Regions from separate parts of the Rhizobium sp. PP-CC-3G-465 genome, predicted to be linked through region 1. Evidence: predicted binding sites of a transcription regulator. Region 1 holds the regulator's gene; each other region holds the start of a gene.
The links. The regulator PhoB, encoded in region 1, activates phosphate uptake and scavenging genes when phosphate is short. The targets are predictions, from matches to a motif close to TGTCATNNANCTGTCAT.
Positions count from the first base shown of each region.

Region 1 (3,209 bases):
AGCGAATTGACCGCGACGCCGGCGGCGAAATCGAGATAGCGCGAGCCATCTTCCGCCACCAGCCAGACACCCTCGCCGCGCTCGAAGCGCAGCGGCGCGCGCATGTAGGTCTCGTAAAGCGGGGTTGCCTCGGCCATCGTGCCAATCTCCTCGTCCTGTCCGCGCGGGCTGCGGGAAGGTTCGATCTGTTTTGCAGAGACCGGCAGTGCCGGCCCGAAATTAAAAATACCGCCCTTACGGCGGCGAGCGCACTATCGGTATTTCAGGTGCCGCTGTCAACAAAAGTCCCGGAATTACAGCCTTGTCGCGCGTTTTTCAGGCGCGATGCTTTCTGGAGAAAAGGCCTTGCAAATATATCACGCGGTGACAGCAAGTTGGGGAAAACCCAAAAATCGATTCGGGTCGATTCCCCGGACTCTTGTCAGGGAGTCACCCCGTCTCTAGGTTAGCAAATAATTGCTAGACGCATGCGGCGGACCTAGTCACCAAAAGAGTCAAGGCGTTGCAGCTTCGGAGCCATCCGGGGCGCGGTGAGGGATTCGTCCTTCAGGAACGGCCTGGAACGGAGACGACCATGAATTGGACTGACGAGCGGGTTGAGAGACTGAAGAAGCTCTGGGCCGAGGGGTTGAGCGCGAGCCAGATCGCGGCGCAGCTCGGCGGCGTCAGCCGTAATGCCGTCATCGGCAAGGTTCATCGCCTGTCGCTTCCCGGTCGTGCCAAGGCCGGCGGTGCCGCCCCGAGCGCAAACCGCCCGAAGCGTCCCGTCGTCGCCGCACGCCCGGCAGCCCCGGAAGCCGTCGTCGCCAACGCCGCTCCGCGCGCAGCACCGCTGCGCCCCATGGCGCGCCCGGTCAGCACGATGAACGTGATCGAGGATTCCGAAAGCGCCTTCGCACCGGAAACCGCACTGACGGTGACCGGCAGCGGGACAAGCGGCGCAACGGGCAGCAATGTCGTCGTGCCGATGTCGCGCAAGCTCGTGCTGACGCAGCTCACCGACCGCACCTGCAAGTGGCCGATCGGCGATCCGATGAAGGAGGAATTCCACTTCTGCGGCAACGACTCTCCGGATAGCTCACCCTACTGCACCTTCCACGCCAAGCTGGCCTACCAGCCCTCGGCCGAGCGTCGCCGCGCGCGATAAGCGCCTGGCAGACCACAAACGAAAAGGCCTTCTTCGTCCCGCGAAGAAGGCCTTTTGCGTTATGTATGATGGAGGATCTTGTCTGCACCGGGCCCAGGCAATCGACAGCCATGCAGCCTTCGAAGACGTTACGCTTCGGGATTGAAGCGTAACGTCTTCAGCTTTCCAGCGAGTAGCCTGCGCCCCGCACCGTGCGGATGACGTCCTGCATATTGGAGAAGTTGAGCGCCTTGCGCAGGCGGCCGACATGGACGTCGACGGTGCGCTCGTCCACATATATGTCATGTCCCCAGACGCCGTCGAGAAGCTGCGAGCGGGAGAAGACGCGACCGGGCGAGGCCATGAAGAATTCGAGCAGGCGAAACTCCGTCGGCCCGAGGCGGACTTCGCGGGTCTTGCGGTGAACGCGGTGCGTTTCGCGGTCCAGCTCGATATCGCCGCATTTCAGAAGCGAGGACAGGACTTCGGGACGCGCACGGCGCAGCATGGCTTTCACGCGCGCAATCAGCTCGGGCGTCGAGAACGGCTTGACGACATAATCGTCGGCGCCGGTGGCAAGTCCGCGGACCCGCTCGCTCTCCTCGCCCCGCGCCGTCAGCATGATGATCGGCAGGCGTTCCGTTTCGCTGCGCTGGCGCAGGCGCCGGCAAAGCTCGATGCCGGAAACGCCGGGCAGCATCCAGTCGAGGATCAGAAGATCGGGCAGCCGCTCCTGCAGCCGCACCTCCGCCTCGTCGCCCCGGTTGATGGTGTCGACATCGAAGCCTTCGGCCTCGAGATTGTAACGCAGGAGGACGCTCAGCGCTTCTTCATCTTCGACAACGGCAATTTTCGGCTGCATTTCTGGACTCCGTAGTGCCCTTGTCGCGTGACAAGGCTTTCGCCAGAACCCGAGGGTGGCGATCATCGTTGACAGTTTTCATGCGTGGCGCAGAGGCCACCGGATGGCTGCATACCTTCAGCCGAACGTCCGCCGGCCTCAAGACCGGAGGCGATGGCGCAGGAGCATTTCGGCTCCCGCGCCCCTCGCTCAGGTGGCGAGTGCGCCGACGGTGTTCGACGAGTCGTCTTTCGGACGTTCGCCCAGCGGCTGCGCACCGGTCGTCATGTAGTAGATCGTCTCGGCGATGTTGGTCGCATGGTCGCCGATGCGCTCGATGTTCTTGGCGCAGAACAGAAGATGTGTGCAGGGTGTGATGTTGCGCGGATCTTCCATCATGTAGGTCAGAAGCTCGCGGAACAGCGAGGTGTAGATCGCGTCGATCTCGCCGTCGCGCTCGCGGATGGCCTTCGCCTTCTCGGCCGAACGGGATGCGTAGACATCCAGCACTTCCTTCAGCTGCATGAGCGTCAGTTCGGCGAGATGCTCGATCCCGCGGGACAGCTGCCGCGGCAGGCTGGCGCTGGAGACGGCGATGACGCGCTTGGCCGTGTTCTTGCCAAGGTCGCCCACGCGCTCGAGATCGGCCGCGATGCGGATCGACCCCATGATTTCGCGCAGGTCGGCCGCCATCGGCTGGCGCTTGGCGATCGTCACGATCGCCTTCTCGCCGATCTGGCGCTCGGCGTCGTCGAGCACGACGTCGTCGGAGATGACCTTCTGGGCAAGGCCCAGATCGGCATTGACGAGGGCGCGAACGGATTCGGCCACCATCTGCTCGGCAAGGCCACCCATCTCGGAGATACGGCGGCTCAGGTACTTCAGGTCTTCGTCATAGACGGATGCGATATGGGTTGCCATGGATCCTGTCCTTGGAGTTCGGTCACGGGCGCAAAGCTGTCGGTCGGGCAACCGATCAGCCGAAGCGGCCCATGATGTAATCCTGGGTGCGCTGGTCATCCGGATTGGTGAACATCTTGTCGGTGTCGTTCTCCTCGACGAGATTGCCGAGGTGGAACATGGCGGTGCGCTGCGAGACGCGGGCTGCCTGCTGCATGGAGTGCGTGACGATCACGATCGTGTAGTTGGCGCGCAGCTCGTGGATCAGCTCCTCGACCTTTGCGGTGGCGATCGGGTCGAGCGCCGAACAGGGCTCGTCCATGAGGATGACCTCGGGGCTGA
Region 1 is NZ_SLYH01000001.1:2,137,291-2,140,499, forward strand. Features, by position in the region: gene C8J33_RS10080 (aspartate aminotransferase family protein) at 1-137, opposite strand, end outside; gene C8J33_RS10085 (GcrA family cell cycle regulator) at 575-1,147, shown strand; gene phoB (phosphate regulon transcriptional regulator PhoB) at 1,305-1,988, opposite strand; gene phoU (phosphate signaling complex protein PhoU) at 2,178-2,888, opposite strand; gene pstB (phosphate ABC transporter ATP-binding protein PstB) at 2,944-3,209, opposite strand, start outside.

Region 2 (3,209 bases), 1.4 Mb from region 1:
TCTCGGCCAGCACCGGCAGCCCCTATACCGATCTGCCAACGGCGTTCGCCTACAAGAGCGGAAACCCCGCCGCGCGCAGCCAGTGCGGCTGCCGTATTCCGTCGCAATCGGCCGCCACGAACCCGGGTTCCGGCTTCTCGACCCTGCCCGCCGATGCACCCGCTCCCCGCATGAGCACCCCATCCGACAAGGCCGTGGTCACCATCACCAAGAAGCCGCAACCCGCCACCGCCGCACCCACGGCCCCGGAGCCTGCCGCCCCGAAAGTGTTCCTTCCGGCCACGGCGCCTGTCGAGACACCCTCGCCCGCAGTCAACGAGCGGCCTTACGACCCCAAGGCGAACCGCGTCCGCCAGGTCGGCCCCTCCTTCCTGCCGGCCGAGGAATCCTCCATCGACCTGCACCACCCCGCAGGCCCCGGCTACCAGCAGCAGCAGACGAACTGAGACAGGCGCTTACGACACCGGCGCATAGCGGACGAAGGCGAAGCTCTTCCCGTCCGGAGACCAGTTCGGCACGTTCATCGTGCCCTGCCCGCCGAAGAGCTCGAACAATTCCCGGGCGTTGCCGCCGTCAGGGTCCATCAGCCGCAGCCGCACCGTCAGGTCGCGCGGATGGTCGAACACATCGCCGTCATAGGAAATGACGAGGACGCTGCGGCCATCCGGCGAGGGATGCGGAAACCAGTCGCCATAGGGGCTGTCGGTGATGCGTTCCGCCGGCCCGCCCTCCGCTGGCACCCGCCAGATTTGCATGCGGCCAGACCGGCTGGAGTTGAAATAGATCCAGCGCCCGTCGGCCGAATAGTCCGGCCCGTCATTGCGCCCTTCGCCCCGCGTCAGGCGCGTCTCCTCGCCGCCATCGACGGCAATCGTGTAGATATCGAACACCTGGTCGCGAATGCCGCAATAGGTCAGTCGTGTCCCGTCCGGCGACCAGCCATGCCAGTAGGAGGGCAGGTTCGGCGTCACGAGCGTCGGCGTTCCCCCACCGATCGGCAGCGTGTAGATCGCCGATTTCCCGAATTCCGTCTTGTCGCTGATCGCAAGCAGCAATCCATCCGGCGAAACGCCATGGTCGTTGTTCAGTCTGCCGGCAAAGCCCGTGTCGATCATCTCCGGCTCTCCGCCATCGAGACCGAGGCGCCAGAGCCGGCCATCGTCGTTGACGATCAGGCCGTTGCCGTCGGGCGCGAAATTCGGCGCCTCCACCAGCCGGTCCGTCTGCCAGACCACCTGCGTCTCGCCTGTTTCCACAGTGAATATCTCGACCGAACTGCGCATGCCGTCTCCTCCGCGCGGGAATGCAACACCCCACCGAAAACCATGAAATCACAGGCATTGTGCGTGGGAAAGCACATTCATCCTCTGTTCAACATGACATCGGTATGACAGTCATGCGAAGAATTTGTGAAGGGAGCCGGCCATGGCGAGTTTTCAGTCAGCCGTGAACGTCAAACCCTCCGTGGACGTCTATGGACCGACAGCGGTCCAGGACCTGCGTCCGTCGAAGACCCTGTCCAACATCCGCGGCATCGTCGTCTCGTTTCTGCTGGCAGTCTCGCTGATCTTCATCGTCGAGTGGATCGCCCGCAATTCGGCAGCCGAAGCCTACGCCTTCTTTCTCGATCCCGCCCGCCCGGCCTTCGTCACCGCTTTCGTCTTCTTCCTGCTCTTCCTCGCCGTCGATGCCATCGTCGGCCGCGCGGAATACGGGCTGGTCCTGCTCGCCCCGCTGGCGCTGGTCCCGGCGCTCATCACGCGCCAGAAGCAGATCTTCCTCTCCGATCCGCTCTATCCCACGGACTTCCTGTTCGGCCGCCAGATCCTGGAGCTGATGCCCGTTCTGGTGCGCGATCGGCCAGGAACGGCAATCTGTATCGCCGTCGGCCTCGTCCTGTCGCTGGCCGGCCTCACCTGGCTCATCCGCCACGCCTGGCGCCGGTTCCCCCGGCTTACGCGCCGCCAGCGCATCGCCCGCCTAGCCGTCGCCCTGCCGCTCCTCGGCGGCTTCTACCACCTGATGGATTACAACCAGTTCTCCTGGGTGCGCGACCGGCTGCAGATCATCCCCATCATGTGGGACCAGACCGAAAACTACCGCCACAACGGCTTCACGCTCGCCTTCGTGCTGAACCTGCCGATGGCGAATGTCGCGGCCCCTCCCGGCTACATGGCCAACGCCATCGACGCGATCCCGACCGAGCCTGTGCCCGCCGGCACGTCGCATCGCGGCAAGCCCGACGTCATCGTCCTCATGAGCGAATCCTTCTGGGATCCGACCCGCCTGCCAAACGTGAAGCTGACGCCGGACCCGATGCCGACGATCCGCGAAATGCAGTCCGGCGACGTGTTCTCGCCGGAGTTCGGCGGCATGACGGCCAATGTCGAGTTCGAGGCGCTGACCGGCTTCTCGAATGCCTTCCTGCCCTATGGCAGCATTCCGTATCAGCAGTACATCCGCAACCCGATCCCCTCGCTCGCCACCTTCTTCCGCGGCGAAGGTTATGTCGCGCGCGCCGTCCACCCGTTCCAGGGCTGGTTCTGGAATCGTAGCGCCGTCTACAAGTCCTTCGGCTTCGAGCAGTTTCGCTCGGAGGAAAACCTGCCGCCCATGGAGAAGCGCGGCATCTTCACCTCCGACGAATCCCTGACCAAAGAGATCATGCGCCAGGCCGACGAACTGCGCGATCCGTTCTTCTTCTTCACGGTGACGCTGCAGGGCCACGGTCCCTACGAGGCCAACCGCTATGCGCACAACACCATCAAGGTCGAAGGCGACCTGCCGGAGAACGACCGGCAGGTGCTGGAAACCTATGCGCAGGGCGTGAAGGAGGCCGATGACAGCCTGAAGATGCTGATGGACTGGGCCAAGGAACGCGACCGCGAGACGATCATCGTGCTCTTCGGCGACCACCTGCCGCCGCTGAACACCGTCTATACCTCCACCGGCTACATGCCCGACGTCACGGCGTCGCGCAAAGGCACGGTCGAGCAGATGGCGGCGAGCCACGAGACGCCACTGGTCATCTGGTCGAACAAGACCGGCCCAGTGAAGAACGTCGGCACCATCAGCCCGGCCTTCCTCTCCTACCAGATCCTGAAGACCGGCGGCTTCGAGCACCCCTACTACACCGCCTTCCTTGGCGACGTTTTCAACCGTTACCACGTCGTCGACCGCTACATGCTCGTCGACGCCGCCGGCAAGGA
Region 2 is NZ_SLYH01000001.1:759,577-762,785, reverse strand. Features, by position in the region: gene C8J33_RS03480 (DUF2865 domain-containing protein) at 1-446, shown strand, start outside; gene C8J33_RS03475 (TolB family protein) at 456-1,283, opposite strand; gene C8J33_RS03470 (LTA synthase family protein) at 1,426-3,209, shown strand, end outside.
Region 2: the regulator PhoB is predicted to act here: its motif matches at 1,377-1,393, upstream of C8J33_RS03470 (LTA synthase family protein).

Region 3 (3,209 bases), on a different contig from region 1:
TCAGTTTTCGCGCCTGTGCCTCCCGCTTCTGCATCAGGCGTTCGGCCGCACTTTTCCGGGCGTTCAGCGACTTTGCCGAGCCCGAGCGCACGGTGAACGGCATCGGCAGCTCGGTCGCTTCCACGATCGGCTTGCCGAAGCTCGGACGCGCGCCGCTGATCGCTTCGCGCTGGTAGCGCGCAACGGCCGGGTCGGAGAGGTCCGGCGAAAAGTTGTAGCCCTTGTTGTACTCCTTGATGTGGTCGAGACAGAACATCAGGAACAGGCCTTCGCCTCCCATGCCCACCGGCGCGCGATGCGTACCGACCTTTTCGCACCCATGCCATTGACACTGCGGCCCCGTGGGGGCCTCAGCGGCTTTGGACTTCTTCTTGGCAGACTTGAGGCCAACGAAAATACGTGAATCAGACATGCACGGCTTATGCGATCAGATGCGCGATCTCGCAAGACCGCTTTGCATGGTGATGATCATTCTGTGTATGAGGCACGCATCACATTTCAGAAAACAGGCAGCAGACGCTCGCTTTTGCCGCCTACGCCTTGCTTCCGGCGAGAAGCGGCTTGAAGGCCTGAAGGAGCAGGATGACGATACCGCCGAGGATGGCGCCGAAGATCGCCTGCATCAGGGTCGCCACCAGCCAGTGAACGACTTGTGGCAGGACGGGGATGAGCATGACCGCGAAGCCCGCGGCACCTTCGACGATATGTTCCGGCTGGTGCAGCCCGAATTCGGCAAGGCCGTGAATGACGATGCTGCCGCCGACCCAGAGCATGGCGGCGGTTCCCACGATCGCGAGGATCTGCAGGAAGACCGGAACGCCCTTGACGAGAGCATGCCCGATCGTCTTGCCGATGCCCCCGCCCGTCGCCACCAGATGGAGGCCGATATCGTCGGCTTTGACGATGAACGCGACCACGCCATAGACGGCAACCGTGATGAGAATGCCGACGGCGGCGAGGACTGCGACCTGTGTCGCGAAGTTGGAGGTGGACACGCCGGCAAGCGTCAGCGCCATGATTTCGGCAGAGAGGATGAAATCCGTACGAATGGCGCCTGCGACCTTCTGCTCTTCGAGCGTAGCCGGATCGACGGTCGCGGCAGCGGCCGCGTCGGCGTGGCCGTGGCCCGACAGGGCAGAGTGGATTTTCTCGGCGCCCTCGAAGCAGAGATAGGTGCCGCCGATCATCAGCAGCGGCGTGATCAGCCACGGCACGAACGCACCCATGAGCAGGCAGGCCGGCAGCAGGAAGACGAGCTTGTTGCGCAGCGACCCCTTGGCGATCCGCCAGATGATCGGCAGTTCGCGGCTTGGCGATAGCCCGACGACATAGGTCGGCGTCACCGCGGTATCGTCGATGACGACGCCAGCAGCCTTGATGCTGGCCTTTGCCGTTTGCGCGCCGACATCGTCGAGGGACGCGGCCGCGAGCTTCGCAATGGCCGCGATGTCATCCAGTAGCGCTATCAAGCCTGTCGCCAACGCAACATCCTTTCAGGTCCGATGCCGGGCAAGCCGTCGCATCGCAATGGTCGTGTTCTCGAATTCGTCTTGCAGCGTCATCCGTCGCGCACGGCAGACAGGGCCGCAAGACGGCTCCCAAGTCAATGCGTTTGAACGATAATATACAAAGGGGCGGAGGCGTGCCGACGTGCCGTTTGCGATGCGCGACAGGCGTCATTCTGCTGACACGGAAAAGGCGGTAGAATGCGCTTTTGCCAAACCCATTCTGTCCGTCACGGAGCCTCCATGAATATCAACGACCCAGCCCAGCTCGCGCGCATCAAGGCGGAAATTGTCGACAGTTTCGACGAGGAACTGGAAATGCAGATGGAGGAGGATCGTCTGGACGATCTCTTCGAGGAAGGCACGGACCCGACGGCCGAACCGCTTCTCGACCGCAAGGTCTATTTCCAGGAGCTTTTCCGTCTCCAGCACGAACTCGTCCGCTTGCAGGATTGGGTCCAGCACAAGAAGCTCAAGGTCGTCGTGCTGTTCGAGGGTCGCGACTCCGCCGGCAAGGGCGGTGCCATCAAGCGGGTGACCCAGCGGCTCAATCCGCGCGTCTGCCGCGTGGTCGCGCTGCCGGCGCCGTCCGAGCGCGAACGCCACCAGTGGTATTTCCAGCGTTACGTCCAGCACCTGCCCACGGCCGGCGAAATCGTTCTGTTCGACCGCAGCTGGTACAATCGCGCCGGTGTCGAGCGGGTGATGGGGTTCTGCACCCCTGACGAGCTGGAAGAGTTCTTCCAGTCCGTGCCGCAGTTCGAAAACATGCTCGTGCGCTCCGGCATCATCCTGATCAAATACTGGTTCTCGATCACCGATGAAGAGCAGGCTTTCCGTTTCAACATGCGGATCCGGGATCCGTTAAAGCAGTGGAAACTGTCCCCGATGGATCTGGAAAGCCGCATTCACTGGGAATCCTACACCAAGGCCAAGGAGGACATGCTGGAGCGCACGCACCGCCCGGAAACGCCCTGGTGGGTGGTCGATGCCGTGGACAAGCGCAAGGCGCGCCTGAACTGCATCTCGCATCTCCTGCAGCAGATCCCTTACGAGGACGTTCCGAAGCCCTCCGTTCAGCTGCCGGACCGCGCGCGCCACGCCGACTACTACCGCAAGCCTGTCCCGGCGGACATGTACGTGCCGGATGTCTATAACGCCACGCCCGAAGCTGGAGTGCCCCGCCGTGTCGCGAAGAGCGGCCAGTAAGCGTTGCGGAATCTGACAAACGCTCGGCAGGTTGGCGAGAGGAGCACGTCGAATGCTCGTCTCGCCACAGCCGGGTTATTGCACGGCCTCGATAATGGCCGCCCGAGCGTCTACTTGAAAGCCTTTTCCAGGAAGGTGACCAGCGAAGGCCGCCAGACGTCCATCTCGTGCTGGAGGTCCTTGTATTCGTGGTATTCGTGGACGATCTTCTTCTCGTCCAGCGTCTTCTTCAGGCCGGCGATATCCTTGCCCGTGACCGTGTCTTTTGACCCGACCGTCACGGTGAAGTTCCGCAGCGCCTTGTTGATCGTGTCCGGCGCGTTCAGCGCCCCATCGACCGCCTTGTTGGGGACCGTCGTGGTGGAAACGCCGCTGAAGGTCGCGACCCAGCCGAAGGTGCCGAGATGCGAGAGACCGGAGACCAGCGCCTGATACCCCCCTTGCGACAGCCCGACGACGGCGCGGCCGTCGGCATCCGTGCGCACGCGGTAGGTT
Region 3 is NZ_SLYH01000004.1:133,201-136,409, forward strand. Features, by position in the region: gene C8J33_RS16650 (J domain-containing protein) at 1-412, opposite strand, end outside; gene C8J33_RS16655 (DUF808 domain-containing protein) at 534-1,481, opposite strand; gene ppk2 (polyphosphate kinase 2) at 1,749-2,714, shown strand; gene C8J33_RS16665 (esterase) at 2,825-3,209, opposite strand, start outside.
Region 3: the regulator PhoB is predicted to act here: its motif matches at 1,675-1,691, upstream of ppk2 (polyphosphate kinase 2).

Region 4 (3,209 bases), 810 kb from region 1:
AGCGGGTCTCGCCCGCGCGCAGAACTTCCGGCAGTGCGATCTCCTTCTTGATTTGGCCCTTGGCATTCACCTGATAAAGCGCGTGCGGCACCAGCTTGTCGGAATTGCCTTCGGAGGCGAGCCAGAAGCCATCGCCTGTCGCGACGATCCCCTCGATATCGAGCTTCTGCGCCGGGGCGCCATCGCGGGTGACTGTCAGGGCGTCGGTGATCTCAGCCGGGCTCTTGGTGGTGTCGATGGTGAAGATGCGCGGTTCGGCGCCATAGACCGAGTCGCTGACCGCATAGAGCTTGCCGGGCTGGCCTGGAACAACCGATAGGCCCGACAGGGCGCCGAAGCCGATCGGTACGCCGTCCTTCTCCACGGAGCGGATCTGCGGATAGGCCGGCTTGCCCTCCTTGCGCTCGTAGATCATCACATGCGAGCGCGCCGCACCGTCCTCGACCAGATCGGCCTCGTTGGCGGTCACCAGCAGATTGCGAGCGGGAATTGCGACGCCGCCTTCCGGCGAGATACCCGAGGGCAGAAGCTGCAGCAGTTGCGGCTCGGCACCCGTATCCTTGTAGACGCCAACGAGCGAGGCGCGCTCGGCCAGCACGAAGAACAGCCGGTCTTGCCCGAACGTCGCAGCTTCCAGACCCTCCGGCTCGATGCCCTTGGCAGCAGAGCGCTTCTCGGGATAGTGCCCGATGGCGGCGGCGGCATGTTCGAAGCTTGCACCGGCCTCGTAGAGCACCTTGCCGCTGGTGTCGAAGATGGTGAAGCTGCGCGAGCCGCCCTTCCAGTCGCCCTCGTTCGCCACGACCAGTCGCTCGTCATCCAGCCACTTCACGGCGTCCGGTTCCCGGGGTACGCCCTTCAGCGATCCGGTGAAGGAAAGCTTGCCGTCGCGCTTGGTGTCGACCTTGTCGAGATCCACCGTTCCGGCCGAGAAATGCGAGACGACCGCGCCCGAGCGGCCGTCGAGAATGACGATATGGTTGTTCTCCTGCAGGGTCAGCGCGATCTGATCCTTGCCGTTGAAGGACACGAATTCCGGTTCCGGATCGTCTCCCCCGACAGCAGCGAGACCCGTCAGTGAGACGTGGCGGATCGTGGCGCAGTCCGGCACGCCGTCGTTGAGCTTTACGATGACGAGGTCGCCGGCCGGCATCTGCGGCAGCGCTCCATCGTTCACCTTCTCGTCGCGCTCGTTCTCGATGGCGATAGCCGCGTGCGTCCGATCCTTGTTGACTGCGACCGAATCGGGCTGGCCGCCGAGTTCGCAACTCGACGTGACCGTACGGCCCGCGATATCGACGGCGGCGAGCATGCCCGACGGGTTGGCGCGGTCGGGGCTCGTGTTGACGGCGACGAGTGCCTTGGTGCCGGCCACCGTGACCGATGTCGGCTCACCGTCGAAGGAGACGATGCCACCGGCCTTAGGCGCCGCGGCATCCGTGATGTCGATGAAGCCGATCGCCTTCAGCGGGCTGTCGGAATAGATCAGCGTGTTGCCGTCATCCGTCGCGGTGACGATCTCGGCCGACGTCACGGTCTTGCGGTCGATGGCTGCCGGCAGATTGTCCGCGACGGCGAAGGACGAGATGCGGTTGAAGACAGGCTCGGCAGAAGCACTGCCAGCAGCCGAGGTCGCAAGCAGGGCCGCGAGTGCGGCGGTGACGGATACGGTTTTCATGAGACATCCCCTCGGCGTTCAAACGGCAGTTCGGGCCGCGTGGCCGCTTGCATCGACGCGCGCGGCACAATTAAGGAGTTTGTGAAGCGCCCGCATGACAGAGGAATGACAGAGACGAAAAAGGCCCGGGAAAACCCGGGCCTGAAGGTGAGGAGCGCGGCGTGAGCCGTCCCCTCTTGCGCCGCAGCGCTTTATGGTGATCGAGCAGCCAGTCGGCATCCCCAAAAGGGATGCGCGGCGCTCGGCCGTGACTATGGCAAGGCGAAGCGAGCCGCTTCGTCCGGATATGCCTTAGGAGTTCACAGCGTCCTTGAGGCCCTTGCCGGCCGCAAACTTCGGAACGTTGCGAGCAGGGATATCGACTTCCGCGCCGGTGGAGGGGTTGCGGCCCTTGGAGGCTTCGCGGCGGCTCACGGTGAAATTGCCGAAGCCGACGAGGCGAACGTCGCCGCCGTTCTTCAGTTCACCCTGGATCACGTCGAACAATGCTTCGACAGACGTAGCTGCCTCTTTATTCGTGATGCCGGCCTTTTCGGCAACAGCCGATACGAGCTCATTCTTGTTCATGTTTCCACCCTTTCAACTTGGTCCGAAACGACTTGTTTTCGGGCGGCCGCGCCATCGTCGCAGCGGTCGCCTTGGCAACCCAATCGCGCCGAATGCCCGGAAATGCAAGGCTTTGCGGTGCATTTTACGAAAAAAGACCGGCTCAAGGGCCGGTCTTCCACTGTTTAAGCGATGAACAACGGTGCGAGGACACCCTCATCAGGCCCGAGAATCAGTCCCGCCGCCTGTTGACGCGTCTCCGGGAAAGCGGTGTTACCGCCCTCCCGGAAGGCCTGATCAATGGGCGAAGCCCGTCGTCGTTTCGTCCGTATCGGCCGCGACTTTCACCGGCGTGACGTTCTTTGACGGATCCCATTCGATGGCTTCCGGCATGCGGACCAGAGCGTGCTTCAGAACATCGCCGACCATCGACACCGGGATGATCTCCATGTTGTTCTTCACATTGTCCGGAATCTCCGCCAGATCCTTGGCGTTTTCTTCCGGAATAAGCACCTTCTTGATCCCGCCGCGGAGCGCCGCGAGCAGTTTTTCCTTCAGACCGCCGATGGGCAGAACCCGGCCGCGCAGGGTGATTTCACCCGTCATGGCCACATTCTTGTCGACCGGAATGCCCGTCATGATCGAGACGATGGCCGTTGCCATCGCCACGCCGGCCGACGGACCGTCCTTCGGGGTCGCCCCTTCGGGAACGTGGACGTGGATGTCGCTCGTGTCGAAACGCGGCGGCTCGATGCCGAAGTCGATGGCACGCGAGCGGACATAGGAGGCCGCCGCCGAAATCGATTCCTTCATCACGTCCTTCAGGTTACCCGTCACCGTCATGCGGCCCTTGCCGGGCATCATCACGCCTTCAATCGTCAGCAGTTCGCCGCCGACCTCGGTCCAGGCCAGACCCGTGACCACGCCCACCTGGTCCGTGCGCTCGGCTTCGCCATGGCGGAAGCGCGGAACGCCCAGATAGTCG
Region 4 is NZ_SLYH01000001.1:1,329,673-1,332,881, forward strand. Features, by position in the region: gene C8J33_RS06230 (esterase-like activity of phytase family protein) at 1-1,678, opposite strand, end outside; gene hupB (DNA-binding protein HupB) at 1,970-2,245, opposite strand; gene lon (endopeptidase La) at 2,522-3,209, opposite strand, start outside.
Region 4: the regulator PhoB is predicted to act here: its motif matches at 1,773-1,789, upstream of C8J33_RS06230 (esterase-like activity of phytase family protein).